Regions from separate parts of the Holdemania sp. 1001302B_160321_E10 genome, predicted to be linked through region 2. Evidence: a T-box and tRNA genes for the amino acid it is inferred to sense, from the RefSeq annotation. Region 2 holds a T-box; the other holds one or more tRNA genes.
The links. The T-box of region 2 lies ahead of I2D94_RS09395 (valine--tRNA ligase). A T-box ahead of a tRNA ligase gene usually reads a tRNA of that ligase, here a tRNA-Val.
Positions count from the first base shown of each region.

Region 1: it has a tRNA-Val gene. The T-box ahead of I2D94_RS09395 (valine--tRNA ligase) is inferred to sense a tRNA for this amino acid. The anticodon was not compared.

Region 1 is NZ_JADNEM010000051.1:115-9,405, forward strand. It holds gene I2D94_RS17380 (helix-turn-helix domain-containing protein) at 615-986, opposite strand; gene I2D94_RS17385 (hypothetical protein) at 1,125-1,439, shown strand; gene I2D94_RS17390 (helix-turn-helix transcriptional regulator) at 1,844-3,016, shown strand; gene I2D94_RS17395 (FAD-dependent oxidoreductase) at 3,215-5,164, opposite strand; gene I2D94_RS17400 (MerR family transcriptional regulator) at 5,216-6,073, opposite strand; tRNA gene I2D94_RS17405 (tRNA-Val) at 6,305-6,380, opposite strand; gene I2D94_RS17410 (peptidoglycan bridge formation glycyltransferase FemA/FemB family protein) at 6,580-7,815, shown strand; gene I2D94_RS17415 (peptidoglycan bridge formation glycyltransferase FemA/FemB family protein) at 7,812-9,044, shown strand; gene I2D94_RS17420 (sugar phosphate isomerase/epimerase) at 9,041-9,291, shown strand, end outside.
Region 2 is NZ_JADNEM010000013.1:8,703-28,743, reverse strand. It holds gene ppdK (pyruvate, phosphate dikinase) at 1-2,474, opposite strand, end outside; gene I2D94_RS09420 (alpha/beta hydrolase) at 2,683-3,636, opposite strand; gene I2D94_RS09415 (dihydrofolate reductase family protein) at 3,723-4,277, opposite strand; gene I2D94_RS09410 (acetate--CoA ligase family protein) at 4,594-5,997, opposite strand; gene I2D94_RS09405 (AsnC family transcriptional regulator) at 5,994-7,217, opposite strand; gene I2D94_RS09400 (hypothetical protein) at 7,272-7,640, opposite strand; gene I2D94_RS09395 (valine--tRNA ligase) at 7,716-10,325, opposite strand; T-box leader at 10,381-10,589, opposite strand; gene I2D94_RS09390 (DJ-1/PfpI family protein) at 10,712-11,380, opposite strand; gene I2D94_RS09385 (LysM peptidoglycan-binding domain-containing protein) at 11,574-12,356, opposite strand; gene yihA (ribosome biogenesis GTP-binding protein YihA/YsxC) at 12,432-13,034, opposite strand; gene lon (endopeptidase La) at 13,035-15,353, opposite strand; gene tig (trigger factor) at 15,414-16,688, opposite strand; gene I2D94_RS09365 (hypothetical protein) at 16,747-17,478, opposite strand; tRNA gene I2D94_RS09360 (tRNA-Arg) at 17,623-17,699, opposite strand; gene I2D94_RS09355 (hypothetical protein) at 17,968-18,204, shown strand; gene I2D94_RS09350 (metallophosphoesterase) at 18,374-18,847, opposite strand; gene I2D94_RS09345 (GerMN domain-containing protein) at 18,888-19,874, opposite strand.

The DNA of each region.
Region 1 (9,291 bases), on a different contig from region 2:
TTACTTTTACTATTGACCTTGTTAGTTTTTATACCATTTAAGCTATAATATTTTACAAATACAATATTTTAATGCTCTTTCAGTTCGCTGTTGCATTCAATGTAACAAACTTTTTAACATTCAGGAAAGTATTGCGCCGCTTTCGTTTATGCTTCTTCCGCTTTAACTTCTGCTTTCCTCTGGAAGTTGTCAATAAACAGACTGAAGATCAGCTTATCCAGCCTGAAAATCTCATTCTCTTCGCTTTCTATGGAAAAAGGATTCCTTGATTGATTTCTGGATAACTATTTCTCGTTAAGATCAAGTCGCGTCGATTTATCATGCCTGCTTAGCTTTTTCTTTGTTGCGGCGACAAGACTATCCACCAAAAATGGCGGACCTGACATTTTTGATTTTCATGCCAGGGCGACAATTTCATGATATGCCGAAGCGGACGGCATGCCGCCTGGCAGAGTTGTTTTTCATGATTTCTTTGAAATTCTCGTTATTCTTTTGCCTGTCCCTGATCGCAAGGGAAGTCAAAATGTTCAAAAACCCGATTGAGCCGCCGCGTTCGGCAACCAACGGCAATGCCCAACAGATCGGTTATGCTTCAGCTGCCAAACAGAATCTGATTATTCCTCATCATCCCGCGGATAATGGCGCAGCGCCGCTTTCATACTGGAAAGCATCGACGTCAGAAACTGATATTCAGCCGGCGAACAGTCCTTCAATTCCTCCTGAATGTCTTTCATATAAAAGGCAGTCAGCTTCGGTACGCTGTCCATGATCAATTCATCCGGCGTCACGTTCAGCGCCCGGGCAATTTTGATAAACAACTCCAGACTGACCTTGTTTGTTCCAGTTTCAATATGGCTGATCGTCGGAATGGATACGCCGACTTTTTCAGCCAGAACCTCCTGTGTCAGATTTAATCTTATCCGCGCCCGCCGGACCCGCTGCCCCAGCCGCTGATAATCGACACAATCCTTCTTTTCATCGCTCATAACTACCTCGCAAAAATCGTTTTCATGTTCTGATGATATTGTAACCGGATGCGAAAACGATTATAATGAAATAAAAGGCAATATTTGCTTAATACTTAAATTTATTCGATTTAAGTCAATTAATAAAGGAGATAAAATATGTTAGTCACCGCGGCAACCAATGCTGAAGAAGCCTACACGCTGTTAAATGAGATCGTCGGGATCGGCGATTTTACCAGCGCAGATCTCGCTGATTTTCTAAGCCTGATCTCCAAACAGGTCGGCAAAAAAGAACGGTCGATCGAAAATCTGACCAACGATTTAAAATATGGCGGTTACGGCGAGGAGGATCGGCTGGAAATGACGGAACTGTTGTTCCGCGAACAGACCATTCTTGAAAATCTGACGGAAGTCATTGCCGCCACAAAAGAAAAACTGGCCGTCTACGAAGCTTACGAAAAGAAAAAACAGTAACGCTTTTCTCCCGCTTCATCACGCTGACATTTCACCCCTGTCAGTCCGGACTTTTCCAACCGTGCTGCCCGCACTGGTTTTTATTTCTGCCTTGCCGGTTCCAACCTGTACGCTGCTTTTGCTTTCTTCCAATCCGTTCATTTCCATCGTTAAGTTTTGATAAAATGGGTCAAAGCTTTGAGGGTAATGAAATTTTCTGAATTTTTACCTTTTGCTTTCCTTTTGTCGCTCCCCGCCGGCCGCCGATTTCATTATACGGGACTGAGAGTGAACCGCAACCTGAAGCTGTTCATTAAATTACCGTTAAAAATCAGCGTCAAAGGTTCATTGAAAATGGCGTTTTAAAAAGGAAAGAGAGCTGAATTTACATGCAAATTCCCGGAACTATCATTCGGATCAATCGGATGGACCAAGCGATAAAACTGACGGCTCTGGCATATCAATGCCACATTTCCGCCAGCTATTTAAGTCAGATTGAAACAGGAAAAGCACAGCCAGATCCGCAGATTCTGCAGCTGCTGGCGAAAGCGCTGGATTTGGATTATACGATAGATCAAGCCTGGCTGATCCCGGCGAAGCAAAAGTTGGAACATTTTGTCCGCAATGCATTGCTTCTGGATTTGGAGGCGGCGCAGAAACAGGCGCCGGCTTTACGCCGAATCCGGAAACGGTATCTCAATTCGCCTCTGGCCCTCGATTATCATCTGGCCTTTTTTGTTTATGCACTCATGACGAAAAACCTGCGCCAGATGGTTCAGCAGAAGCACCTGTTAATCAGCGTGCAGGATCGCTTTGATGAGGCGCAAAGCGCCCTGTTTGAGCTTGTCTGCGGGATCAGCGCGCTAAAGCAGGATTTATCGGAAGCAGAAACACATTTCAAGCAATGCCTGAAACGCAATCCAACTTCTCTGATGGGCGCATTGGGGCATTACTACACTTCCCTTCTTTATTCAAAAAAAGGGAAAATCTTGCTTGCCCGCGAACATTGCGACGCGGCTTCCCGCCTGTTTACGCAGGCAAACTGTTATCCGTTTCTTATCTTTTGTCATATTCAAAGCGCGGCGATTCTCTCCCTGCAGGAGTTTGATCGGCCAGCCGCAATATTGACGTCAATTCTGGAAAGCAAAATGTTGAATCTGACGCCCGAAATGCGTTCCGCCATTCTCTGTACGCTTTGCTGGTGCTGTGTTAACCATCGGCACTACGAAAAAGCCGGTGCGTTTCTTTCGCGTTTCGCCGATGTTTCCGATTCGAATGATGAAATGGATTTTCTGCGATGTTTTCTGCATTATAAAACCGGGAATATCGCAAGCATGAAACGTTTGGCGTCGGCGAAGGAATTTCGCTCTCAGCCGTTTCAGGATCTGATGCGAGTCATGAATGCTGTCGGCGATCAGGATCCACATCGGGATAAGCTGTTGATCACCTTGTTAAAACATGGCCGAAGCTGTCTTGATCTGAATCAGAAACGTTTCTATCTGACGCTTTTGATCAATTACTATGACGAAAAGCACAAATATGTGAAAAAAAGTCAGTGCCTGCAGCGGCTTGCCGAGCTTCTGCAGGGATGGGAATAATAAGGAATACTGAATATCCTGCATCGTAGCCGCACTCATTTCAGCATAAGCCTGAGCCGGCGAAAGGTTATCCCAATATCAGCCAAAAGAGCGCATTGATCAATGCGCCCTTTGTTCCGGTTATTCTTTTGTTCTATTCTTGAGTACACTTATTTGAATTTACACGAAATTTGTTTAAACAAATTTCGGGATTTCCGCTTATTGATCCAATACGACGCTGTTGCCTGCCACTCGGCCCGTCGTGATCGCTTCGGAAATTGCGTTGCCGCCCAAACGGTTGCCGCCATGGAAACCGCCGGTCACTTCACCCGCCGCATAGAAGCCCGGAATCTGGTTTCCGCTGGCGTCTAAGACGTGCGCGTCAACGTCAACTTCCACCCCGCCCATCGTGTGATGGACCGCCGGCGTCCGCGGATTGGCGAAGTAAGGCCCGTGATCTTCGATCTTTGCGGTTTCGTTAAAGACTGTACGGCCGGTCAGCTCATCATAGCCCGCGTCGATCGCGGCGTTGTAATCATCGACCGTTTTCCGCAGGGTTGCGGGATCCATCCCGATCTGTTCCGCCAATTCCTCAATCGTATCCGCCTTGTAAACCGCTCCGCGTTCGATCAAATCATCGACATGAATGCCGTAGGTATTGACATAGTTCTCATCTAAACGGCTGTTTTGATAGCTGCTGATAATATACATCATCCCGTTGGTCTGTTCCAACGTTGAAGCGCATAAAACGTCGCGGCGTTCTGACTCGTTAACAAACCGATGCCCTTCCTGATTGACATACATACTCGTCGTATCGCCGACATTGGTTGAAGTTTCGCCAGTCTTCGGATCGGCGATCAAAAGCTGAATCTTATCCATACCGACCAGATTCGCGCCCACAGCCTGCGCCATCACAATCCCGTCGCCAGTAATCGCCGGACTGTTGGTCGTCGGAACCGTCGGCCCCAAATCAGCCCAGATGCTGTTATACTTCACGCGCATTTCCACATTCGCGCCAAACCCTCCGGTTGCCAGAACAACCCCTTTGCCGGCCTTGTATTCATAAGGTGTTCCATTTGCGGACACCGCGCGGACGCCGATCACCCGGCCGTCTTCCATAATCAATTCCTCAGCCCTGACTTCCAGATCATATTCGATCGGGAAATTTTTCTTTTCCGCATCATTTTTCAGCACTTCGATAAAACCAATGCCGCTTTTATAGGTTTGAGACATGTTCGCACGCGGCCATAACGAACCAACGATCACGATTGACTTCGGTTTCCAGTCAAAGCCCATATCCCGCATCCAGGCATAGGTCTGCGGCGCTTTTTCGCACATTGACTGAATCAGTACCGGATTGCCGACATAATCACCGTCGACATAGGTCTGAAGCATATGCAAATAGACTGAATCAAACAAATGTTCCGCGCCAGACTTCTTATACTCGTCAAATTCCGCGGTCAGTTTTTCCTGCCAGTTCTTCATTATGTCATCCTTCGGCTCCATTGTGCAGTATTCCTCAACCGATTTGATCTGCCCTGCCGTCATGACCTGCGTCTGTTGATTTTCAGGAACAACCGCATTGAAATAGCCGCCGGAACGCATCGTATTGCCGCCCAGAGCCGCAGTTTTTTCCACAACGATAACCGATGCACCATTTTCAGCCGCCGCGTACGCAGCCGCAACACCGGCTCCGCCGCCGCCTAAAACGATGACGTCCGCTTCCCGCTGGACTAAATCTCCGGCTGTTTCCTCTTCGACTTTCACATTTTTCAGTGCTTCCGCGTCCCCGCCGGCCTGGGTAACTGCATCAGCGACCGCTTCGATGATCGCGTTGCTGGTCAAGGTCGCTGTCGCGACGGCATCGACTGCCAGCGACTGATTCTTCACGATCTCTTCCGGAATCCGCTGCAGCGGCAAGTCGGAAATTCCTTCGGTTTCCGAATGTTCAATGACTTCGATTTTCGTAATTTCTTTGTCTGTGAATGTGACCTCGACTTTCAGCTCGCCATTGCGCCCGGCGCCTGTCCCTGTGTAGGTGCCGGACGTGTAGCCGGCATCCGTTCCCTTCGGATTATTGCTCGGTGCCGCTGTGCAGCCGGTCAGTCCAACTGCCAGCAGCACGCTGAGAAACAAAACAACGATTCTCTTAAGATTTGATTTTCTCATCTTACCCTCCCTGTGTGAAAGCGTTATCTTTCCCTGCTATCAGAGTACACGTTAAAGGGCCTTTAGAGTCAATCCCCCGCTGCTGAAATCTGATGTTTTCTTTGAAAAGGGCAGCCAGACCTGATGAATCCGCTCCTGTGTCGTACTTCGATGAAGCGTGGAAACCGTGCGTCCGATTGCGTCGCCGGCCAATTCCAGCTGATGTGCGTCCATGTATTGCAGAACATGCTGAAATAAACCGCAGTGCAGCAGTTCGCCAGCCTGAGCAGAAATTGCCGTATAAATACATCGTTGGGAAGGAACGTATTCCATCCCCCTCGCCTGAGGATCCAAACACAGAAAATCAGCGTCTTCCTCCATAACGCACAGCCCTAACGCAAAGTTCTTATTCCCTGCAAGAATATCGTCCTTCGCAAATAAAGGCGTTGGCATCACAACCGGCATCTTTTCCGTCCATATCTGGACGCGTTTTTGTATTTCAGGATCACCGATCAGCTGATCCTGAATCTGGTAACAAAACCGGTACATCGCGGGACTTTCTTCAATCTGGCATTTCCAAAGCATTTCCGAAGCGGAGCGATGAATGTTAATCATCCGATCAGCGCACGCCAACAGCCGTTTGTTCCAATCCACCGCCGCCTGCAGCTCCCGCTTTTTATCCTCTAATCGTTTGGCGATGTCCTCCAAGGTGCAAAAGTTCAACATTTCCTTCGCTTCCTGTAAGGTAAAACCATAATTACGGTACATCCGAACCCGCATCAAAGCATTGATATCCAGCGCTTCATAGTATCGGTAGCCGCTTCCCTGATCAATTTTCTGCGATTGAATCACGCCTTCCCGCTCATAATAACGGACGGTTTCAGAAGAAATTCCCAAAAGTTTCGCAACTTCTCCAATCTTGTAAGCCATACTCCCTCCACAGTTTTTTTCCTTTATTTCCAAAACAAGCTTTATGTGTATTATATCACAAGATTGTTTATTAAAATCAACATCCTGAAACCCTCCGGTTTTAAGCACTTGGGTCTTCCTGTCTCTTCCTTATGCCGGCTGTGTTGCTCACGGCACGGTTTCCTCAAGCGGAGAAAGGGAAAGGAGAAAGACGAAAAAAGCTGTCTTGATGACAGCTTTACTGATTAATCATGGTGGACGCTAAGGGACTCGAACCCCTGACCCCTTCCACGTCAAGGAAGTGCTCTCCCAACTGAGCTAAGCGTCCGGTGCTTTAATATATTACCATTGATCCTTAAAAACCGCAACCCTTTTTTTACTGAAAATGTCAAAAAAGGAACATCCTGCAGCCTCCTCTTTTTCCCTTTTTCTCCCCTGATCAGGATGGATCCTGGCCGGGATTTTAAAACGACTGGAGAAAGTTAAGGGCGGGTATGCTATAATAAAGCATTGGAGGCGAACTCATTATGAATTTGCAGTTTTGCGAGTCAATTACAGGGAAGCAGCTGGACGATTTCACCCGTGCCAGCCGATGCAATAATATATATCAGACTGAAGCCTGGGCCAACGTCAAGAAGGAATGGACTTCAAAATTTGTCGGCATGACCTGCGACGGGCAACTGTGCGGAGCAGCGATGATTCTGTTCCGCAAACTGCCGCTGGGCATGAAGCTGGCCTATATTCCCCGCGGACCGATCATGGACTACGATGATCCCCAACAGACTGCGTTCTTCTTAACTGCGATCCGGCGTTTCTGCGCGAAGCAGGGTGCGGTGGAATGCAAATTTGATCCCTATCTCATCATCGGCAGCTTTGACTTGGATCAAAAAGAAGCCGCCTGGAACGCCCGCAGTCCGATTCCGCAACAGCTGGCGAAGGCAAAAGCCCATTTTGCGGGCTATACGAAGCTGATCAGTGAAACGGTGCAGCCGCGCTTTCAGCTTTGCTTTTCCCATCAGGAAAACTGGGAAGCCTGCTTTCCGAAGAAGACCCGTGAGAAAATTCATAACAGTTTTGCCAAAGGCATTCAGATCGAAATTTGGGGGATTGAGCATGTCCACGAATTAGCTGAAATGATCAAATATACGGAACAGCGTAAAAATATCCACCTGCGCAATGAGGATTATTTCCGCACGATCATGGAAAACTTCGGCGATCATGCCTGCATTCTGGCCGCTCATCTGGATTATGATCATGCGCTGGCACTGGTCGAAGAAAAGCAGCGCGGTCTTTGTCAGCATCGAAACGAGCTGGACGAAAAAGCGAATAAAAAACGCGTACAGCTGGAAAAACAAATTGCCGATCTCGACGCTGAAAAGCTCAGGCTGCGCCAGCAGGCTCAGGAAGACGGCCGTGACATTTTGGTCAGTGCGTTGTTGTTAGTTCACGACGGCACGACCTGCGAGCTGTTGTATTCCGGCTTAAACGAGAAATACCGCCGCTATCTGGCTGCTTACGCACTGCGCTGCCGCGGCATTCAATGGGCCTTTGAACAAGGCTGCACGCGGTTTAACTTCGGCGGCGTGGAAGGCACGCTGGACGACGGGCTGTTCATCTTCAAGTCGTCGTTTTCACCTGAAATCGACGTCTATCTCGGCGAATTCAGTCTACCATGCAAGCCGCTGCTGTATCCGATCTGGACCCAGCTTTTGCCCAAGGTTAAGGAATTACGCCGGCAATGGTTAAGGAGGGAATCGCATTGATCACCTGTAAACAAATTTCGGATGTGCAGCTGGACGCCTTTGTCAGCGCTCATCCCTACGGACATTACATGAAAACTTCGCTGTGGGCGAAGCTGCAGAAGCAGGATCAGCCGCATTTTATCGGCTTTTTTGAGCAGGCACAGCTGAAAGGCACAGCGATGATTCTGGAGCGGAAGTCGCCGGGTATTCACTACTATTATGTTCCCTGGGGACCTTGCCTGAATTATGACGATCCTCAACTGTGCGAACAATGCCTGCGGGGATTGATTCAGCTGGCGGAAAACGCCAAAGTGGACTTTCTGCGGGTGGATCCGAACGTCTTGCGGATGGAGCGGGATATCAAGGGCAATCCGATCGAAGGCGGTGAAAATCACGAAGCAATAACAGCACTGCTGACATCGCTGGGGTTTGTGCATAAGGGATACGGCTATGCCTACAATGGCAGCTGGGTCAACCGCTACACGCTGATTATCGACCTGACGCCTTCCATCGAAGAAATCGTCAGGCATTTCTCCAAGGCGCGCCAGAACAGTCTGCGCCGGCATGCCGTGATCGGCGTGACAACCCGCTTAGGTACCAAAGACGATGTGCCGCAGCTGTGTGAATTTGAACGGCAGCTTTCCCAGATTCAGGGCTTTAAGCCGCATCCGCAGTCCTTCTTTGAAGCGCTGTTGGATGCCTTTGGCGATCACGCCGTACTGTATGTCACTGAAATTGACCTTGATCAGATGATCAACGGCATCCAGCAGGAAATTGACAGCGGTAAATATCACAAAGACCCCGAAGCGCTGCAGTCCAAGTTAAAAGAAAAAGAAAAAGCCGCGGCGCTAAAATCGCAATACGGCGCAAAGCCGGCGATTGCCGCCGGATTGTTCCTGCGATTCGGCGCGCAATCCTGGGATCTTTACACCTATAACCACAAGGATTTCAACTTTATCAAGGCCGTGGATAACCTGCACCGGTTCGCCGTCGAAGACATGAAAAACCACGGCGTCCTGCATTACGACATGTGCGGATTCTCCGGAGTGACGGACAAGTCTGATCCGCATTATGGATTGTATGATTACAAGCGTTCATTTGGTTCCGTTTATACGGAACGGATCGGCGAATTCGACTATATCCGCAAGCCGGCGCGCACTGCCCGCTGGAAAAAGGCGGATCGCTTCCGCCGTCGGGTAAAACGCAAGCTCATCTCGCTGCGGTATGGCAAACAGGAGAAGCATTCATGAGGCCGGTCGGGCTGACCTCGGTCACCTTCCGTCAGCTGACCGCCGATCAGATCATCACGCTGGCTAGGGAAACCGGCTGTACCGGAATCGAATGGGGCAGCGACGTCCACGTGCCCGCAAATCGGCTGGATCTGGCAGCCAGAGCTGCGGAAGCCTGCCGTCAAAACCAGCTGGCGGTGTTCTCTTATGGCAGTTATTACAAACTGAATCAAGGTCTTAATCCGGACATTGATTTTCAGGCTTATCT
Region 2 (20,041 bases):
GGACGGGTCTTGCGGCCCAGCTCTGCCGCCATCGCGACCAGCTTGCCGACGCCATGCTGATCCAGACGGGCAAATGGGTCCTGCTCGTAAATTTTCTTGTCGTAATAATGCGACAGGAATCCGCCGGCGTCATCTCGCGAGAAGCCGAATGTCATCTGCGTTAAATCGTTGGTGCCGAAGCTGAAGAACTCCGCTTCCTCCGCGATCTCATCCGCTAACAGAGCAGCCCGCGGAATTTCGATCATCGTGCCGACCATGTATTTCATTTCAATACCGGAAGCGCTGATGATTTCATCTGCAACCTTGGTAACGATATTCTTGACATATTTCAGCTCGTTGACGTCGCCAACCAGCGGAATCATGATTTCCGGCGTAATGTGATAATCCGGATGCTTGCGGTTGACGTTAATCGCCGCTTCAATGACTGCGCGCGTCTGCATTTCTGCGATTTCCGGATAGGAGATCGCCAGACGGCAGCCGCGGTGACCCATCATCGGGTTGAACTCATGGAGCGAAGTAATGATGCTCTTGAGATCGTCAATATTCAGGTTCATGTCCTGAGCCAGCGTCGCGATGTCATACGAGGAAGTCGGCAGGAATTCATGTAAAGGCGGATCCAGATAACGGATCGTAACCGGGCGGCCTTCCATCGCCTCATAGATGCCTTCAAAGTCGGAACGCTGCATCGGCAGCAGTTTTGCCAAAGCGGCGCGGCGCTGTTCTTCCGTGGAGGAAACAATCATTTCCCGCATTGCTTTAATGCGGTTGGAATCAAAGAACATGTGTTCTGTTCTGACTAAGCCAATGCCCTGAGCGCCGAAAGCGACAGCCTGCTTCGCATCCTTCGGCGTGTCGGCGTTCGTTCTGACCTGCAGCACGCGGCGTTCATCCGCCCATTTCATAAATGTTTCGAAATCGCCGGAGATCTGTGCCGGAACTGTTTTCACGGCTTCGCCGTAAACGTTGCCAGTCGAACCGTCTAACGAAATCCAGTCGCCCTCTTTATAGGTGTGGCCGCCGACAGTAAAGGTTTTTTCTTCTTCATGGATGTCGATTTCACCGCAGCCGGAGACACAGCAGCGTCCCATGCCGCGCGCGACAACCGCCGCATGCGAGGTCATGCCGCCACGAACAGTCAGGATCCCCTGAGCGACGTTCATGCCTTCGATGTCTTCCGGCGAGGTTTCCAGACGAACCAGCACGACTTTTTTGCCCTTGTTGGCTTCCGTAATCGCGTCTTCCGCACTGAAGACAACCTGACCACAGGCCGCTCCCGGCGAAGCCGGCAGGCCGCTGGCAATCAGATGCGCCTGTTTCAATTCAGCCGGATCAAACTGCGGGTGCAGCAAGGCGTCCAACGCCTTCGGTTCGACCATCATCAGCGCTTCGTCTTTCGTAATCAGGCCTTCCGCTACCATATCGCAGGCAATCTTTAACGCCGCGGCCGCGGTACGCTTGCCGTTTCGGGTCTGAAGCATGAACAGCTTGCCGTTTTCAATCGTGAATTCCATGTCCTGCATATCGCGGTAATGCTTTTCCAGCTTGCCGCAGATCTCCACGAAGCTGTTGTATGCATCCGGCATAACTTCTTTTAATTCGTCGATCGTCTGCGGTGTACGGATCCCCGCAACGACGTCTTCGCCCTGCGCGTTCATTAAGAATTCGCCGAACAGTTTATTTTCGCCGGTCGCCGGGTTACGCGTAAACGCGACGCCGGTGCCGCAGGTATTGCCCATGTTGCCGAACACCATCATCTGGACGTTGACGGCTGTTCCCCAGGAACCCGGGATATCGTTCATTTTGCGGTAGTAAATCGCACGCGGATTATTCCAGGAACGGAATACCGCTTCAACGGCGCGGATCATCTGTTCTTTCGGATCCTGCGGGAAGTCCTCGTTCAGGTTTTCCTTGTAGAATTCCTTGAAACGCGCAGTCATTTCCTTCATATCGTCCGCATCCAGTTCCGTATCGAGCTTAACGCCCTTACGGTCCTTGAGTTCGTCGATAATCACTTCAAACTTGCTTTTCGGCAAGCCCATGACAACGTCCGAGAACATCTGAATGAAACGCCGGTAACTATCGTAAGCAAAGCGCGGATTCTCCGTCTTTGCCGCGATCGTTTCGACGACTTCGTCGTTGATGCCCAAATTCAGGATCGTATCCATCATGCCCGGCATGGAAGCGCGGGCACCCGAACGAACGGAAACCAGCAGCGGGTTTTCCTTATCGCCCATCTTCTTGCCTGTCATTTCTTCCAGCGTTTTCAGATTGCGGTTAATTTCCTCCGTAATCTCCGGCGCAATTTTTTCTCCATCTTCATAGTAACGCGTGCAGACTTCCGTCGTAACGGTAAAGCCCTGCGGAACCGGCATGCCCAAATTGGTCATTTCTGCCAGATTTGCCCCTTTTCCGCCGAGCAGCTCGCGCATTTTACCATTTCCTTCAGAGAAAAGATAAACATATTTTTCGCTCATTGTTCCTCCTTATAGGCGTATTTTCCAGCCAACTTTCATAGACTTATTATAGCGGAAGTGACCAGGAATTTCCATAGTTTTTGTAAACGTTTACATATATTTGGTCTAACCAGATTCCCTCAAAATGACAAAAAAGCCTTTCAGAACTGGTCTGTTAGGCTTTTTTCAGATTTAAACTTTTTTTCAAATTTGAGGGTCGCCTGCCTGCTTAATGCAGGAAACGGCGGATGAAACGGAACAGCCGCTCGTCATAATGCGGACTGCGGCAGGCTTCGCAATGCCCGGCTGACGGCACGGTGTACAGCTCTTTTTCGCTGGCGCACGCGTAATAATTCTCAAACACCATGTCATAGGGGACAAAATCGTCCTCTTCGCCATGGATAAACAACATCGGAACACGGCACTGCCGCAGCTGCTCCACCGCGCTGGCTTCCCAAACAGAGTAGCCGCAGCGCATTTTGATCAAGGTCGACAGCCCGATCAGAACCGGCTGAGTCGCGATTCCAAACGCACTGCGCACCTGTTTTTCCGCAATCGCCGGCACGCTGGTATAGCCGCAGTCCTCAATCGCACAGACGACTTGATCGCTGAGATCTTCTTCGCCGCAGGCCATCATCACCGCAGACGCACCCATAGACAGGCCGAACAAGACGATCTGGCTTGCCGGATGCTCGCTTGCGATGCGGTCCGTCCAGGCGATCAGGTCGCGCCGGTCATTCCAGCCCATGCCGACATAATCTCCCTCACTTAACCCATGCCCGCGCAGATCCGGCAGGAGCACGTTAAAGCCGGCTTCGTCAAACGTTTTCGCTCTTGGCAAAAGCGCCAGACTGTCCGCGCCATAGCCATGCGCCATCACGATCCACTTGTCGCTGTCGGGATGGTTGAGAATCTGAGTTGCGTGCAGCCGCAGCCCGTCAAAAGAAGTCAGCGTCAGATCCAGCACCTGGCTGGCCGCAAACCAGCTCTGCACCGCTTCCTGACGCTGCCGGCGTTCCGCCCGCTGTTCTTCAGTCAGCGCGTCTTCCTGCGGACCCATCGCAAAGAACTTCGGACCGCGGCGGATAAACCGGTTATACGCCAGTTCGCAGACGCCGTAATAGCTGGCAGTCGCGCCTGCGGCGGCGCCGGCCGCAATCATCAATTTCGTTTTTGTTTTCATGGTTATCACCCGTTCCTATTATACCATGACTTCCGATCGCCTGCCTCATCTTTTACTATCCCCATTCCGACAGTTCGCGGATTTTGTCACTTCCCCAAAGTCTCACCGCGGCGGCGATAGCGCATCACCACGACGCCGTCGTCAATCCAGAACTGTTCCAGATGCAGCATGATCGGCGCGAAGCCTTCATGAAATAACCGCCGCCCCTGCCCCAGCAGAATCGGAATGATCCCGACAATGTATTCGTCGATGGCGTCGGCCCGAATAAACGGATCCACTATGCCAGCTCCGCCGAACAGCCAGATATCCTTGCCCGGCTGCTCTTTCAGCGCCAGCACCGAAGCGACCAGATCCCCGCTGATCCACCGGGCTGGCGGCTCTAAAGCCAGCGGCTTGGAGGAGGCGACCCAGAATTGCTTGGTTTGCGGCTCTGCGACAAAGTCCAGCCCGCAGTCCTCATAGGCTTTGCGTCCCATCACAATCACGTCGATCTGGCTGGCAAAAGCTTCGATGTCGTAATGGGGAACAGTGTCCAGCCGACGGTCTCCCTGACCGCTGATCCAGGCGAAATCCCCTTCCGGATCACAGATATAGCCATCCAAACTCACCGCCAGATTTAAAATAATTTTTCTTTCTGCCATATTTTTTCCTTTCCGATAAGCGCCATCGCTTATCCTCTTTTTCTCAGTTCTCTCTTTTTATCCTTATCTCTGTCTTCTGTCTTCTGTCTTCTGTCTTCTGTCTTCTGTCTTCTGTCTTCTGTCTTCTGTCTTCTGTCTTCTGTCTTCTGTCTTTAGCTTAACCGATTTTCTGTCTTTGCGCGATCAAATCACAGAAAAACCGCGGCATTTCAGCTTTTATTCTGAAATGCCGCGGCTCTTTCATCCTTTATCATTTATTAAAAACTTTCAAGAAAAGAAGCGCTGGATCTCAAACTTTTCGCTTTACCCTTTTCATTTATTTTTTCTGCATCTGACCATAGCGATATAACGCCACCATCGCGTTAACCGCCTGTTCCGCTGTCGAATACGCCGGGATACCGTGATCACGCAGCTTCATGATCGCCCGCTGACATTCCTCTCCGCCCTGGCATTCCATGATAAATGGTTTACCTAAGCGGCGGTAACGGTCGTGGACTTCGATCACAACGTCGACGACCGCATCGACGTTAGTCACCGCTGTCGGACAGATCGAGCCAAGAATTCCGTCGACTGCGGGATCGCGCATCGCCTGCATGAAGGCGCCTTTGTACTGCGTCGGCGAAGCGGTGCCGGAAATATCGACCGGATTGAGCGGCGAGCCGAACATCGGCATGTACGCGCGGATGCGCCCGGCCAGACTCGGCGAGATTTCCTTTAATTCTTTCAGCGGCAGACCGCAGCGGTCAAAGTGGTCACAGCTCAGAAGGCCGGAACCGCCGCCGTTGGTAATCATCACGACGTTTTCGCCGCGCAGCGCCGGTTGGGTTCCCAGCGCCAGCGAAACATCGAGAAACTCCTGCCATGTCGTCGCCCGCAGCGCTCCGGCTTGGGCGAAGACCTCGTCATAGTACGCATCGTCCTTCACATTTTCGCTGGCCGTGTGGGCAAATGCCGCTTTCACGCCGATCGGACTGCGTCCGACCTTGATCGCGACGACCGGCTTAGCCACCGACTGACAGGCTTCAATAAACGCCTCCGGGCTGTCCAGCCCTTCCATATAGACGGCGATGCACTTCGTGTTGTCGTCCTTGCCGGCATAGGCGATAAATTCGCTGAAATCGACGTCGGCCTTATTGCCTAACCCAACGAAGAAGCTCATGCCGTAGTGATCCTTCTGCGAGGTGCCTAACGCCGCCAACAGGTTGGCGCCGGATTGGGAAATCATCGCTACCGGTCCCAGCGTCGGCAGATAGGGGATAAAGCCGCAATTGAAATTCAGCGCCGGCGATCCCATGCCGACTAAGTTCGGTCCGATCAACGGCAGTTCGTTGGTCCGGCAATATTCTGTCAGCTCATCCTGCAGTTCGCCGCGGCCGATCTCCTTAAAAGCGCTGGTCGCGATCACGACGATTTTTACTTCCTTGGCTACGCAGTCTTCCAGAATCGATTTGACCAGATGCGCCGGCACCGCGATGAACGCCAGATCAACCGGCTCCTCAATCTCCCGCAGGGTCGGATAAGCTTTTAAGCCCGCGACCTTCTCCGCACGCGGATTCACCGGGTAAATTTTTCCCTGATAGCCCCATTTCTGTAAGCCGTCGATAACCTTATGGCCAACCTTGCCCGGACAGCGGCTGGCGCCGATGACCGCGATGCTGGATGGGTTTAAAGCATATTGCAGCCGATCGACAACATACCCGCGGATCGCATTGGTCTTCATCGTTCTTCACCGCCTTTCTCCTGCCATTCCCCCGCCGGTTCGATCGGCAAGCTCGTGCGGTCCTGCAGGAAATCATCAGTAAAAATACATTCCTCCCACATATCCGCGTCTTTATCCAGCCGCGCCGTCCAACGGCGGAACTGCCGCGGACTGTCAGCTTCCCAGATTTCTTCGATCTCGGCGTAACCGTCTAACATTGTGCGCAAGGCGTCTAGATCTGTCAGCTGCGTATAAGCGCTCACCAGAATGTCGTAAATGCCATCAGAGAACTCGAAGATATTGTTGAATTCCGGACACCGGGTCAGCTCGTCGACAATTTGTTCCTTGCGGCAGCTGGTCACATTCTGGAACAAGCGGATCAGATAACAATGCATGTTCAGACCCAGCGCCTGATAATTAAAATAGAACATCGGCACGACATAACGCTGATGATCAACGATCCAGCCCAGATCCTTCTTCATCGCCGCCGGATCCAGACCGGACAGCTGGCCGAGCACCTCGTAATCAAAGAAATCTTCGATCGAGGTCACATTGTTCAGAATGTCGATGATCGCAAAGTCCGTAGCGTCCATCTCGTTCTGACTGTTTAAAAAGTTGGCTTTCTGCGCGTCCGACCACAGATAGCGGCGGTAATCCGCTTTCGGAGCGTCCCACAGATTGACGTGGGATTCGCGGACGTCGCGGCGGATAGGACAGAGATGAATGGATTCGACCCAGCGGTTGCGCCGGATCGGTTCGATCACGCCGCAAAGCAGATTGTCCAGCACACGCATGTGATTGCCGCAGAAGAAATCGAAATCACCTTCCGTTAAATAACCGGTGCAGATCTCATCCTTATTCTGAATCCATTCCGCCAGCTGCACCTTTGCCTGCGGCGGGCAGTCCTCTTTCATTTTCACAATCCAGTAATACAAACCAAAGCCCAGAGCGGAAACGGAAGAATTCTTCACAAACATGATTAACCGGCGATCGACCATACGTTTCAGCCGGGCTGCGATCTCACTTTCCGCCACGCCGGTCTTCTCCGCAACTAGTTTTAAGTTAAAAACCTCCGGATGCACCTGATAAAATGATTTGGCCACGTTGAACGCTGAGAATTCCTTCGCGTCCATTCCAAGCACGCCGGGTTCTTTGAACCCGATGCCGCGCGGGGCAAACGTGTACTCCTGCATCCATTGCTGCTGTTCATCCGTACCTAAAAGATATTGTTTCTCCGTCATCGAATACCACCTCATTTCAATGTATGCTGAAAGCCTTTCGACTTTGACGGAATCTCAATCCGCTTGATTGTAAGCGCTATCATTTATTTTATTGTAGTCTTCTCCTCGCCAAAAGACAAGCGTCGGTGACAGCGAAGCCCATGACGATAACGACACTTGCCGCATTTTGTCTAGCCCCGGGCGTAAAACTTTCTGAAAGATTTTAGAAAGCCAGTTTTCGTTTTCCTTCTTATGTTCTCGATGGCGTCTGCGGATCATGCCTGCTTTCAGCGCGTGTTTCTGCCGCAGATCCCACTTTTCTTCAGATTGATCTGTTTTCTTCCATTTTTGACTTAGGCAAGAAACATCCGGCCTTTCTTTGTGCCCCTTGCGGTGAACATCGCTCAACGTGCTGCCATCGCCGACGCTTTTGAAATCGGTCACTCCACAAGAAAACCCGGTCCACAGGACCGGGTGATCGTTAATTCTGTCTGGAAGATGAAATTCCTTTGACAGCGTTTATTTCTCAATTTCCTGCAAGCGGGTCTGGACGATTTCCAGCTGCTGCTTATAGGTTTCCAGCTTTTTGCGTTCCGCTTCGACTTTCTCAGCCGGAGCCTTAGCGACAAAGCGTTCATTGGAAAGCATGCCTTCCGCACGCTTGATTTCAGCGTTCAGATGTTCGGCTTCTTTTTTGAGTTTGGCTTTTTCCTCTTCCAGATCGACGACGTCGCTCATCGGAATACTTAAGGATCCGCCTAAGATCGGTCGGACGAGCATTTCCCCATCCAGCTCCGCTTTCCAGCTGGCCTTGCACATCTTCTCATAAATCGAAGCAATCGGAGCGTCGACAGCGACCGGCTGGTTCTGCGCGTTCCGGATCGTCATCGCCAGCGGCGCGGACGGCTTCAGATTGTAATCGACGCGGACCTGTCGAATCGTCTTGATAACGGAAATCAGCTGATCGACTTCCTCGTTATGGCTTAAGTCCAGGCCTTCCACCGGCGTCGGCCAGGCCGCCAGGCAGCATGCTTTTTCGGTATGCGGCAGGACGCTGTAAATTTCTTCGGTGACAAACGGCATGAACGGATGAAGCAGACGGATGATCGCGCGCAGGCAGACGATCAGCGTCGACTGGGTCGCCCGCTTGACCTGGGCATCCTCGCTGTTCAATCCAGCTTTGCTTAATTCGATATACCAGCTGCAGAAATCATCCCAGATGAAGCTGTACAGCTCATTGCCAACCAGCGCGAACTCATACTTGTCCATGTTGGCGGTCACCGAGGCAATCGTTTCATTCAACCGGTTGAGAATCCAGGTGTCGGTGATCGACAGCGTGCTGAGGTCAATGTCCTCGAGCGTGAAATCCTCCGGCATATTCATCATGACGAAACGGGATGCGTTCCAGATCTTGTTGATGAAGTTCCAGGACGCTTCCAGCTTTTCCTCAATGTAGCGCATATCCTGACCCGGCGTGGAATTGGTCGTCAGGAAGAAGCGCAGGCTATCAACACCGTGCTTGGCGATGACGTCCATCGGATCGACGCCGTTGCCCAGCGATTTCGACATTTTGCGGCCCTGGGCGTCGCGGATCAGACCGTGGATCAGAACATCCTTAAACGGCCGGGACTTTGTGAAGTAGCGGGCCTGGAACGCCATCCGGGCGACCCAGAAGAAAATGATGTCATAGCCCGTGACCAGCACGTCATTCGGATAATAACGCTCCAGATCCGGCGTTTTATCCGGCCAGCCCAGCGTCGAGAACGGCCACAGTGCGCTGGAGAACCAGGTGTCCAGAACGTCCTCATCCTGATTCCAGTTTTCAAGATCCTGCGGCGCTTCCGTACCGACGTAAATCTCACCGGTTTCCTTATGGTACCAGGCCGGGATCCGGTGGCCCCACCACAGCTGGCGGGAGATGCACCAGTCCTCAATGTTTTCCAGCCACTGCGTGAAGGTCTTTTCAAAGCGCGGCGGGTAGAAGTTGATCTTTTCCTCAGCCAATTCCTGATGCTTCAGAACATCCTCCGCCAGCGGCTTCATGCGGACAAACCACTGCTTGGAAAGCATCGGTTCGACGATGACGTCGGTCCGTTCAGAATAGCCGACCTGATGGATATGTTTCTCAATGTTGATCAAATTGCCTTCCTGACGGATTTTTTCCGTCAGCTGTTTGCGGCATTCAAAGCGGTCCATGCCTTCAAACTCACCGCAGCGCTCGTTCATCGTCGCATCCGGATTCATGCAGATGATCCGCGGCAGATGGTGGCGTTCTGCGATCGCGAAGTCGTTTGGATCGTGGGCCGGCGTACATTTCATCGCGCCGGTTCCGAATTCGATGTCGATGTAGTCGTCGCCGATGATCGGCAGTTCATCCCCATTCGCCGGATTGACAGCGTGCAGGCCGATCAGATGCTTAAACCGTTCATCGTCTGGATGCACAACGACGCAGACGTCGCCGAACATTGTTTCCGGACGGGTCGTCGCAACCTGAAAGCATTCGCCAGTTTCAACGACCTTGTAGTTGAACGTATACATCGCACCTTCGGTTTCCTTATGAATAACCTCGATGTTGCTCAGCGCCGTCTTGGCCGCCGGATCCCAGTTGATGATCCGCTCGCCCTGATAAATCAGGCCGTCGTTGTAGTAGTCGACAAAAACCTTGGCAACGGCTTTGCTTAAGCCTTCGTCCAGTGTGAAACGCTCGCGGGTGTAGTCCAGCGACAGGCCCATCTTCGCCCACTGCTGACGAATATGCCCGGCATATTCTTCCTTCCAGTCCCAAGCCCGTTCCAGAAATTTCTCACGGCCCAGATCATAGCGGGAAACGCCTTCTTTTTTCAGGCGCTCATCCACCTTCGCCTGCGTTGCAATGCCGGCGTGGTCCATGCCCGGAACCCACAGCATGTCGTAGCCCTGCATCCGCTTGTAACGGGCGATGATATCCTGCAGTGTCGTATCCCAGGCATGCCCCAGGTGCAGCTTGCCGGTAACATTCGGCGGCGGGATCACGATACAGAACGGATCCTTGCTTTTGTCGCCGGCTGTGAAATAGCCTTCTTTGATCCAGTTGTCATAGCCCTGTTCCACATCCAGATGGTTATATTTCGGGGCCAGTTCCTTTTTCATCAGTTCTTCCTCCTGTTTTTTATTTTTCCTTCGTTGAACAAAAAAAGCGCCCTGTAACAAGGACGCTTCACGCGCGGTACCACCTTACTTCATCTTTCTTCAAAGATGCGCTTTCACCGGTAACGACGGCATTCGGATCTTCCTACTTAAAATTCAGAAAATCAACTTCCGGACGACTGTTCACTGCTTCTTCTGGCTCCCTTGCACCTTCCGGGAGCTCTCTGATTTCCCAAAGCCGCTACTTCTTCCGTTCAACGTAGATGGCTTTATTATAGGCATTGGATCCCCGCTTGTCAATCGAATTTCAACGAATTCCGACATCTCCAAAGACGAAAAAGGCAAGAATAAAACGAAAAAGCAAACTAGCGGAGTTGAAAACAAAAGCCTCAGCCGCGCTTCTCAAAAAACTGCGGACATTCCCGTTTCAGCATCGCCAGCGCGTTTTTCCAATACGTTTTTTCAACCTCCGATTCCATCGTGAAGTTCAGCTTATCCCTAGTCCAGTTTTCAGCCAGCGGACCGAAAGTATCCGCCGGCACTTCGAAGCCCAGTTTCTCCATCACCGCTAAGGCAAACTCACGGAACGCCCCGCCGAAAGCCGTCATGATGTTGCCCTCTACGACGATCGGCTCAAAGCGGAAATTTTCTTTTTCCATAAACGGCAGATCGTCCAGCACTTCCTGATAAAATCCACCGCAGTAACAAATCCCGTTTAACAACCCCGCCGCCGCTAATAACACCGGGGACACGGAGATCGCGGCAATCAAAATATCCGGCCGCTCCTTGAACCGGGCTAAAAAGTCCAGCTGGCGCTGATCCTTTAACACTTCCGGAAATTCGCTGATTCCGGGAAGAATCAGGCAGTCGATCTCGTCAAGATTGACTTCATCATAGCTGAATTCGGGCAGCACGGTAAAGCCTTCTTCCGTTTTTACCGGTTGATGATCCGCCGCGCAGACGATCATCGGTTTGCCCAATCCGACTAACCAATCGGTCAGACAGCTGATCTCCTGCATGCAAAACGCCCGGTAGATCATGACCGCTGTTTTTTTCATTCAATTCCCCTCCCTTGTCTTGTTTACTTCACTGTATCTGAATTTCAGCTGAATCGCAAGCTATTTCCTTCTTTTCGTTCTTGTTAAAAAGACAGATAGCTCCGGTTTTGTTCTGATTTTACTCAAATCCAGAAAAAAAGGACTGTGTCCAGTCCTCCTTACAACCATGATTAGCAGCTTGCAGATCGGCCACTTACAGCGGCAGCAGGATCAGCGTCTTTTCCTCCAGCGGCTTGTTGTGATTGACGGCGATCAACTGCTTTTCATTCACCCCGTAGCGTTGGGCAATCGAAGCATAGGTATCATTGACCTGCGCCAGCATGTACCGGCTGGTCACGATGACATTCTCCGCGTCGTCAAACAAATCTTCGATTTCTCCGACGTCCTCGTTGACGGCCGCTTCCGCCGGATCGTTCGTTTCTTCGTCCATGACCGTATTTTCTTTGACAGCCGGCCCTTCCGCAGCCAGCGCTTTTTCCTCCTGCACAGATGCCGCAGCCGGAAGGATCGGTGCTGCAGCGGCAGCCGGCTCTTCAGTGACCGACGGAGTCAGCGCTGTGGGTTCCGCCGCTGGCTGTGTAATCTCCGGCAGCGGGGTTGGCTCCGACTCTCGTTTCTCCGGCTGAGTTTCCAGAATTGCGGTCGCCCTTTCCTCTTTCATGCCGTATACATTCAAATAAATCGTCACGATCATCCCGCGGGCTTCGATCCGGGCGTCGTAATGATGCAGCCGGATCCGGAATTGTGACGGTTCCTGCAGCTTATCCAAGGGCGCCAGGACGTCCAGCGTGATTTCTTCGTTCAGCGGATAAGCGCCCTGTTCATCGGCCGCCTGCCCCTTGACCCATAAGGAGCCTAAAGCCCGGATCCCGTCGGCTTCGGTATGATATTGAATCTCGTTGGTGATCTGGCATTGCAGAATTTGATCGACCGGACGGCTGAGCTCCAGTCGTTTCTCAATTTTCATTGGTTTCATCTATGGTTCCTCCCCAGCATTCCTGCTTCAATTTCAGTGTATGCCAAACCGAGGAAAATATGAAAAAAGCCCGAATCACTCGGATTCAGGCTCTTCTGGATTAAATAAGACGTCAATCGCTTCCAGCAGTTCTTCCCGGCCCTGCTTCGTGATGGAAGAGAACGGAATGATCGCTTCCGGCGCACAGGCCAGAGCCTTGGCGATAACGTTGATCTGTTTGCTTTGCTGAGAGCGCGGCACTTTGTCCAGTTTCGTCGCGGCAACCACAAACGGAATTTCATAATAACGGGCATAGTCCGCCATCGTGATATCGTCCTCCGTCGGCGCGTGCCGCATATCGACTAAAAGAATCAGGCCTTTTAGCTGTGAACGGCTGGAGAAATAGTCCTCCATCATTTCGCCGAACTGGATCAGCATCTGCTTGGACGCTTTGGCAAACCCATAGCCCGGCACATCGACGAACATGAAGCGGTGATCGATATCGAAGAAATTCAACAACCGTGTCTTGCCCGGGGTGTTGCCGACATAAGCCAGCGCCTTGCGGCCGCACAGCGTGTTGATCAGCGAGGATTTGCCGACGTTGCTGCGGCCGGCCAGCACGATCTCCGGCAGTTCGCTTTCAGGCCAGTGTGCCTTGGACGGCGCGCTGACGACGAGCTCGGCTTCCCTGATCTCCATTTAGCGAACCAGCGCTTCCTGAATAACCTGGTCGACCGTTTCGACCGGGATGAAATGAATGTCATTCTTAACAATTTCCGGAACTTCGTCAAGATCCTTGACGTTATTCTTCGGAATGATGACCGTCGAGATGCCGCTGCGGTGCGCTGCCAGCGATTTCTCACGCAGACCGCCGATCGGCAGCACGTTGCCGCGCAGCGTGACTTCACCCGTCATCGCCAGATTCGCATGAACCGGCATCCGGGTGATTGCGGAAACCAGTGCCGTGGTCAGCGTGACGCCGGCGCTCGGCCCATCCTTCGGCACTGCGCCTTCCGGACAATGGATGTGGATATCGTGTTTATCGAAGAAAGCCGGATCAATCTTGAATTCGACGGCTTTGCTTTTGACATAGTCCAGCGCGATTTCCGTCGATTCCTTCATGACGTCGCCCAGCTGACCGGTAACGATGAGTTTGCCCTTCCCGTCGAAGTAAGTGACCTCGACCGGCAGGATATCGCCGCCGAAGGACGTATAGGCCAACCCGGTTACCACGCCGATCTGATCTTTTTTCTCCTTGACGCCGTATTCAAATTTCTCTTTGCCCAGCCATTCCACGATCAGCTTCTTCGTGATCTTGACCGAACGCTTGCCATCCTTCATGATCGCCAGGACGCTCTTGCGGCACAGCGAAGCAATCACCCGCTCCAACTGACGCACGCCGGCTTCCCGGGTGTAATGACGGATCAGATAAATCAGCTCTTCTTCGCCCAGCTTAAACTGACTCGGCTTCAGGCCGTTGATTTCAGCCTGCTTCGGAATCAGATGTTCCTTAGCGATGCTGACCTTTTCCACCTCGGTATATGAGGACAGCTCGATGATTTCCAAACGGTCGCGCAGCGCCGCCGGAATTGTATCGAGCGTGTTGGCCGTCGCGATAAACATGACCTTCGACAGATCGTACGGTTCTTCCAGATAGTTATCGGAGAACAGCTTGTTCTGTTCCGGATCCAGCACTTCCAGCATCGCGCTGGACGGATCGCCCTTGTAATCGCTGGCCATCTTGTCGATTTCGTCGATCAGGAACACTGGATTGACGACGCCGGCCTTCTTCATTCCCTGAATGATCCGGCCTGGCAGCGAGCCTAAATACGTCCGGCGATGACCGCGGATTTCCGCTTCATCGCGCACGCCGCCCAGCGATGCCTTGACAAACTTCCGATCCAGCGCTCTGGCCACGGACTTCGCCAGCGACGTCTTGCCGACGCCCGGCGGCCCGACCAGACACAGAATCGGCGCGTTCAGCGAATGGGTCATCTGTTTGACAGCCAGATATTCCATGATCCGGTCTTTGACCTTTTCCAAACCGAAATGATCCTCATCCAGGCGCTGCTGCACCAGCTTGAGGTCTTCGTTATCTTCGGTTTCCTGCCACCACGGCACGCCTAAGAGCCAGTCGAGATAAGTCCGCACAACCCCGGCTTCCCCGGATGCCCCCGGCAGCATTTCATACCGCGCCAGTTCTTCCCGGGCCTTTTCCTTGATTGCTTCCGGATACGGGTTTTCCTCGATCATCCGGCGCAGTTCCTCGGAATCGTCGCTCTGATTGGACACATCGCCCAGTTCTTCTTTAATCGCGCGGAGCTTCTCGCGCAGGTAGTATTCCTTCTGCGATTCATCGATCCGCTCCTTGACTTTTTCATTGATGTTATTTTCAATGTCGGACAGCTGCTTTTCTTTTTCCAGCTCCTGGATGATCATCATCAGCCGTTCGTTGACGTTCAACGTCTCCAGCAGCACCTGCTTCTTTTCCAAAGGCAGCGGGAAATACTGCGCGAACTGATCGGACAGCGTCGGGGCGGAAACGCCCTTGGTCAGCTGCGCGATGATCTCCGGCGGGAAATTGTTGGCGCTGGACGCAATGTTCTCGAATTCCTTAGCTACCCGGCGGATTAAAGCCATCTCCTCGAGATTATCGCCGGCTTCATCCGCAACCGGCAGCACCGTCGCCATAAACATTCTGTCCTCATCCTGAATCGAAACCAGCTTTGCCCGTTCCAGTCCGCTGAAGGTAATCCGCATAAAGCCTTCTTTACGGCGGATATTTTTGATCCGGCACAATGTGCCGAACGTGTAGAGATCTGAAGGAGCAGGATTGTCAACCATGATGTCTTTCTGGCAGACGAGCCAGACATGACCATCGAACTTTTCTTCTGCTTCCTCAACGGCACGAATGCTCTTTTCCCGGCCGACCTCAATCATGATGTCCTGCTGGGGAAAAACAATGATTCCTCGTGTAGCGATGACCGGAACACTGATTTCCATTTTTTCGTTGTTCATTGACACCCTCCTTGTCTGAAATAGTACGTGTTATAAAGGTCAAAAAAGACGCGAAGCGTCTTATTTGTTGGTGGAATCCTTAATCAGGTCCAGCGCCTTGCGCAGCCGGACGTCGTAGGAGATCGAAGACGCCGGAATCAGTTCCTTGACCTTCTCTTTTTCCATATTGTACTGAGAGGCGATCAGGCCGTATTCCGTATCAATATCTTCCTCGCCGACTTCCAGATTTTCCTGCGTCGCGATCGCGTCCAGAACTAAGCGCAGCTTGACTTTGCTTTCAGCGTCCTTCGCCATCTGTTCGCGCAGCGTTTCCTCGCTCTGCCCGGTGATCTGGAAGAACTGCGTTAAGGAAATACCCTGCTGCTGCAGACGGTTGGCGTAATCCTGAATCATATCGTCCGTTTCATTCTTGATCATGACTTCCGGAATTTCCACTTCGCAGGCGTCGACGACCGTGCTGATCAGCTTGTTGGTCGCTTCGTTTTCCGCGTTCTGCCGCTTCTGTTCTTCCTGGTTCTTGCGGATCAGCGCTTTTAAGTCGTCCATGGTTTCCACATCCGGAGCATTGACGTCCTTCGCGAGATCGTCGTTCAGCTCCGGCAGCACCTTCGCTTTGATTTCGTGAACCGTAACCTTGAAGACAACCGGCTGGCCAGCCAGCTCAGCAGCCTGATAGTTTTCCGGGAACGTGACATTGATGTCCTTCGTTTCTTCTTTCTTCATACCGATGAGCTGTTCTTCAAAGCCCGGGATGAAGCTGTTGGAACCGATCTCCAGCGGATAGTTTTCGCCCTTGCCGCCTTCAAACGCAACGCCGTCCTTGAAACCTTCAAAGTCGATGACCGCGGTGTCGCCGTTTTCAACTTCGCCGTCTTCCTTCACTTCCAGCTCGGCGAAGTTTTCCTGGATCCGCTTCAGTTCCGCTTCCACTTCTTCCTCGCTGACTGAAGTTTCTTCTACTTCGTAAGCTAAACCTTTATATTCGCCCAGCTTGACTTCCGGCTTGATCGCGAACGTAAAGCTCATCGTCGCGGCTTCCTCGCTGATTTCCTCAACGTTCAGCTCCGGCCGGGAGATCGGCCACAGTTTGTGCTCTTCGATACCCGCGTCCAGCAGACCCTGCGCGCAATGCTCGACGGCTTCCAGCATAATCTTCTGAGCCGGAACATATTTTTTCGCCATGGCAGCTGGGACAGAACCCTTTCTGAAACCCGGGATTTCCAGTTCTTTCGCTAATTTATTAAAAGCTTTTTTCTGAGCCGTTTTCCAGTTTTCACCCTCAATGGTGACTTTCAGTTCGCCTGTTGATTTTTCTTTTAGTGTCCAAGTTGACATAAACTTCTTTGTCCTCCTTATGTCTAGCCTTTCTATTATAACAAAAGTTATCTGAATTTCAAATAAATTGGCTTTTTAAATCGAATAAATTGACATTTTCAAGCTGATGCCGGGACGCGAACTGACGCCAGCCCTCCTCATCCTGCATACTGCAGTATACGAGATGAACGCAGCTGGCCGCAAGCGATATGCCCTCCGCTTCTTCAAAGCCCAGCGGCAGCGCCAGATACGCCTCGCGGATCAGCACCTGCTCGCACAAATTAAATAAGGAAGGGTTTTCGTTTTCCAGCCATTCGCCGATCAACGCGCGGGCCAAAAGAAAGCCGTCGCTTTCCGCCGCCCCTTCCTGGTAACGGGGAATAAACGTGTAGCCTATCCCATCCCGGTTCAGCGTCAGCTCCTCGCTGATCTGTTGATCGATCAGCGAATCGATCAGCAGCGCCGAAGCGAGCGGATCGGGATCGGTTTCCAGATACGCGCGGACCAAATCCAGGCAGGAGCGCAGATTCATCCCATGCAGCGCGTCGACCGCCCGCAGCTGATGTTCGCGATCGCCTTTCAGGCTCTCCTCAATCTCCTCCAGGCTCATCACCCCAACGCCCGGCTTGCGGTTTTCCGCCGCGATTAAGCGCAGCTGCTGATCAAAATCCTGCAGCGCCGGCAACACGTCGGAAGGCACATAGGGCATCGCCAGCTCCGTATCCACCTTCGTGCGGGCTTCCTGAATGCGGCCCTGGCGGATCAGCTGTGCGATTTCTTCAAGACATTCCGCATAAAATCCTGAGCTCATCGTCATCACCCCTTGTTCAAAAATAAAAGAAGGAATCCTTCTTTTGGCTGATCTTATTATAGCACACCCCGCTTGCAGCGGCATGTTTTTTGCCTGCGATCGTACAAAAAAATCCTTCAATGAAGGACTTCTGGTTTTCCAAAGTGGCGTCCCGGAAGGGACTCGAACCCCTGACCGTGCGCTTAGAAGGCGCATGCTCTATCCAGCTGAGCTACCGGGACATTGTTTTCTATCATGTTTTGAACGCTCAATCATAATATCAAAAAGTGTTGAAGAATGCAAGCGATTTTGGCATATTTTGTTACTGCTGCAGGGACTGCGGCTATGACACAGGAAAGTTTGGTTCCTTATGCGCAGAACCCGGAAACCTTTGATCTTTTTGTAATTCTCCCTGATGGTCCATGAATAGAAGGCAATGAACGGGATTGCCGCACGCTTTTCAGATCCAGTTTGAAGAATATTCACGCTTAAAGCAAAAGGGATCTGGCGATGTTCAAACGGCTTCGCTCCGTTCGTTCCGTTCATGGCGCTCAATTTGATTCGTCATTCTCCTCAACTTCGCTGAAATCTTCAATCTCTTCCAAATTACCACATCGCTTTAAATATTCATGCCCGCCATCCACGGCGACCGCTGCCGCAGCGGCAAAACTTAAAGTCATGGACGGAAAAACTTTCGATGATATCGCCGCATTTCCGGCATCTAATTTTAATTTTTTTCATGATTGAACTTCTTTCCGCATGACCCTTTGATACATTCGGCGCAAATCAAGCAGACCGGTTCGCAACCGGTCAGTCCTGGCCTTCGCCTTTGATCGGCAAACAGGAAAAGTTGAAAATCAGCGCACTCCGGTGATTTTCAACTTCTTCTTTGCGTGATTGTAAGCGCCGAAGGTCTTCAGTCCCGGGGCCGCGTCCAGTTGACGCGGTCAATACTGACGTCGCTCCCGTCGATCGTAATCACCGCGTAACAGGGCGGCGTACCGTCGCGGTTGCGGGACAGCGCGCCCGGATTCACAAGAATCACGCCGTCGCGCTGCTGGCTGGAAAAGATATGCGTATGGCCGTAAAACACAAAGTCGCAGCCCTGCCGCCGCGCTTTGCTGACCAACATGTCAAGCTGGCCCATATACAGATGATGATGACCATGAACGATCATCATGCGATGACCCTCCAGCTCTAAAATTTTCATCTCCGGATATTCATAATAAAAATCATTGTTGCCCCTGACGCACACATACCCCTGTAAAAACTGCGGCGGCAGTTCGCTGTCCCCGCAATGGATAAACACATCCGCATCCCGATGAAGCTCTAAAATCTGCTCCAGCGGTTCACTCCGACCATGGTTATCGCTCACCACTACTATCTTCATTTTACCACCTGTACTTATAATATCAGATTTGCCGCCTTCCTTAAAGCAATATTTGATTGAGAATTAAGGAATTCAGGTCGATTGGATCGTCGTTGACGCCGCTGAGATTGACCGTGACACCGTCGACCTGCAGCTGAACCTGACTGACGCCCAGCGAGCTTTGAATGCTCAGAAGCAGACTGGTAACCAGTTCTTCGTTGACCTTCTTCTCCTCGTCCAGAATCTCGCCGCTGACGTTGATCGTCAACAGGTCTTCGTCCAGCGAACAATCCAGTACCGTCAGCGGAGTCCCTGCCAACGGCTGCTTCAGCTGGCTGAACACGCCGATGTCCGCCAGAATCGAAGACAGCTTGTCCTGCAGACTCGTCTGATTGCTGATGCGCAGCGTTTTCGGCACGTAGACGCTGGAGCCGTTTTTCTGACGCGTATAGAACACTGTCAACGAATGGCTGTCATGCAGGCGGTTAACCGTATTCTCAAAATTATTGATTCCAATCTGCCGGTTTAATGGCATCGGCACCGGCGTCGACAGCTGCGGCATGTGCGTCAGCGGTTCACCGGCCAAATAAAGCAGAACCTCGCTGACTTCGTCAAACTGCGTGACCGCCCATGTCAGTCCTTCCAATAACCGCATTTCCGTCTTGGGATCATAATTACGGAAATTCTCCGGGAAGTAAAGTGAAAGCTGGCTGCCCTGCAGCGCGCAGTTTTCCAGCTGGGCATTGTTTGGCAAAAGTCCGCACACTCCCTGCACCGGCTCGTTGCCGATCGTCATCAACCGCAGGACCTCGGCTACCTTCTGGTTTAAATCCAGCCCTTCCTCAATCCCCAGCGTATAGGGAATCAGCGTCGCGTCTTCGTCCAGTAAGTAGACTTGAACCATATCCCCACTCGTGTCGGATCCGCTGACGGTCTGAACCGGCTGCGAGCGGGAAGGCCACAGCACGGTAGTGAGATAAGCGGCCAATGCGACCGCGCCGAACATCAGAGCCGCGCCCTGCTTCAACGTTTCAGGTTTGATTTTCATGAACATCCCCTCCTGTCACAGTCTATGCACCGATGGCATTCAAAATGATGCCGCAGGGAGTTGAATTTTCGGCATTGGAAATTGGCCAGGCTTTCTCCTTCAACAAAAAAAGAACGGGTTTTCCCATTCTTCTTCCAGCTTATTCCAAAGCAACAGGGGCTCGTTCG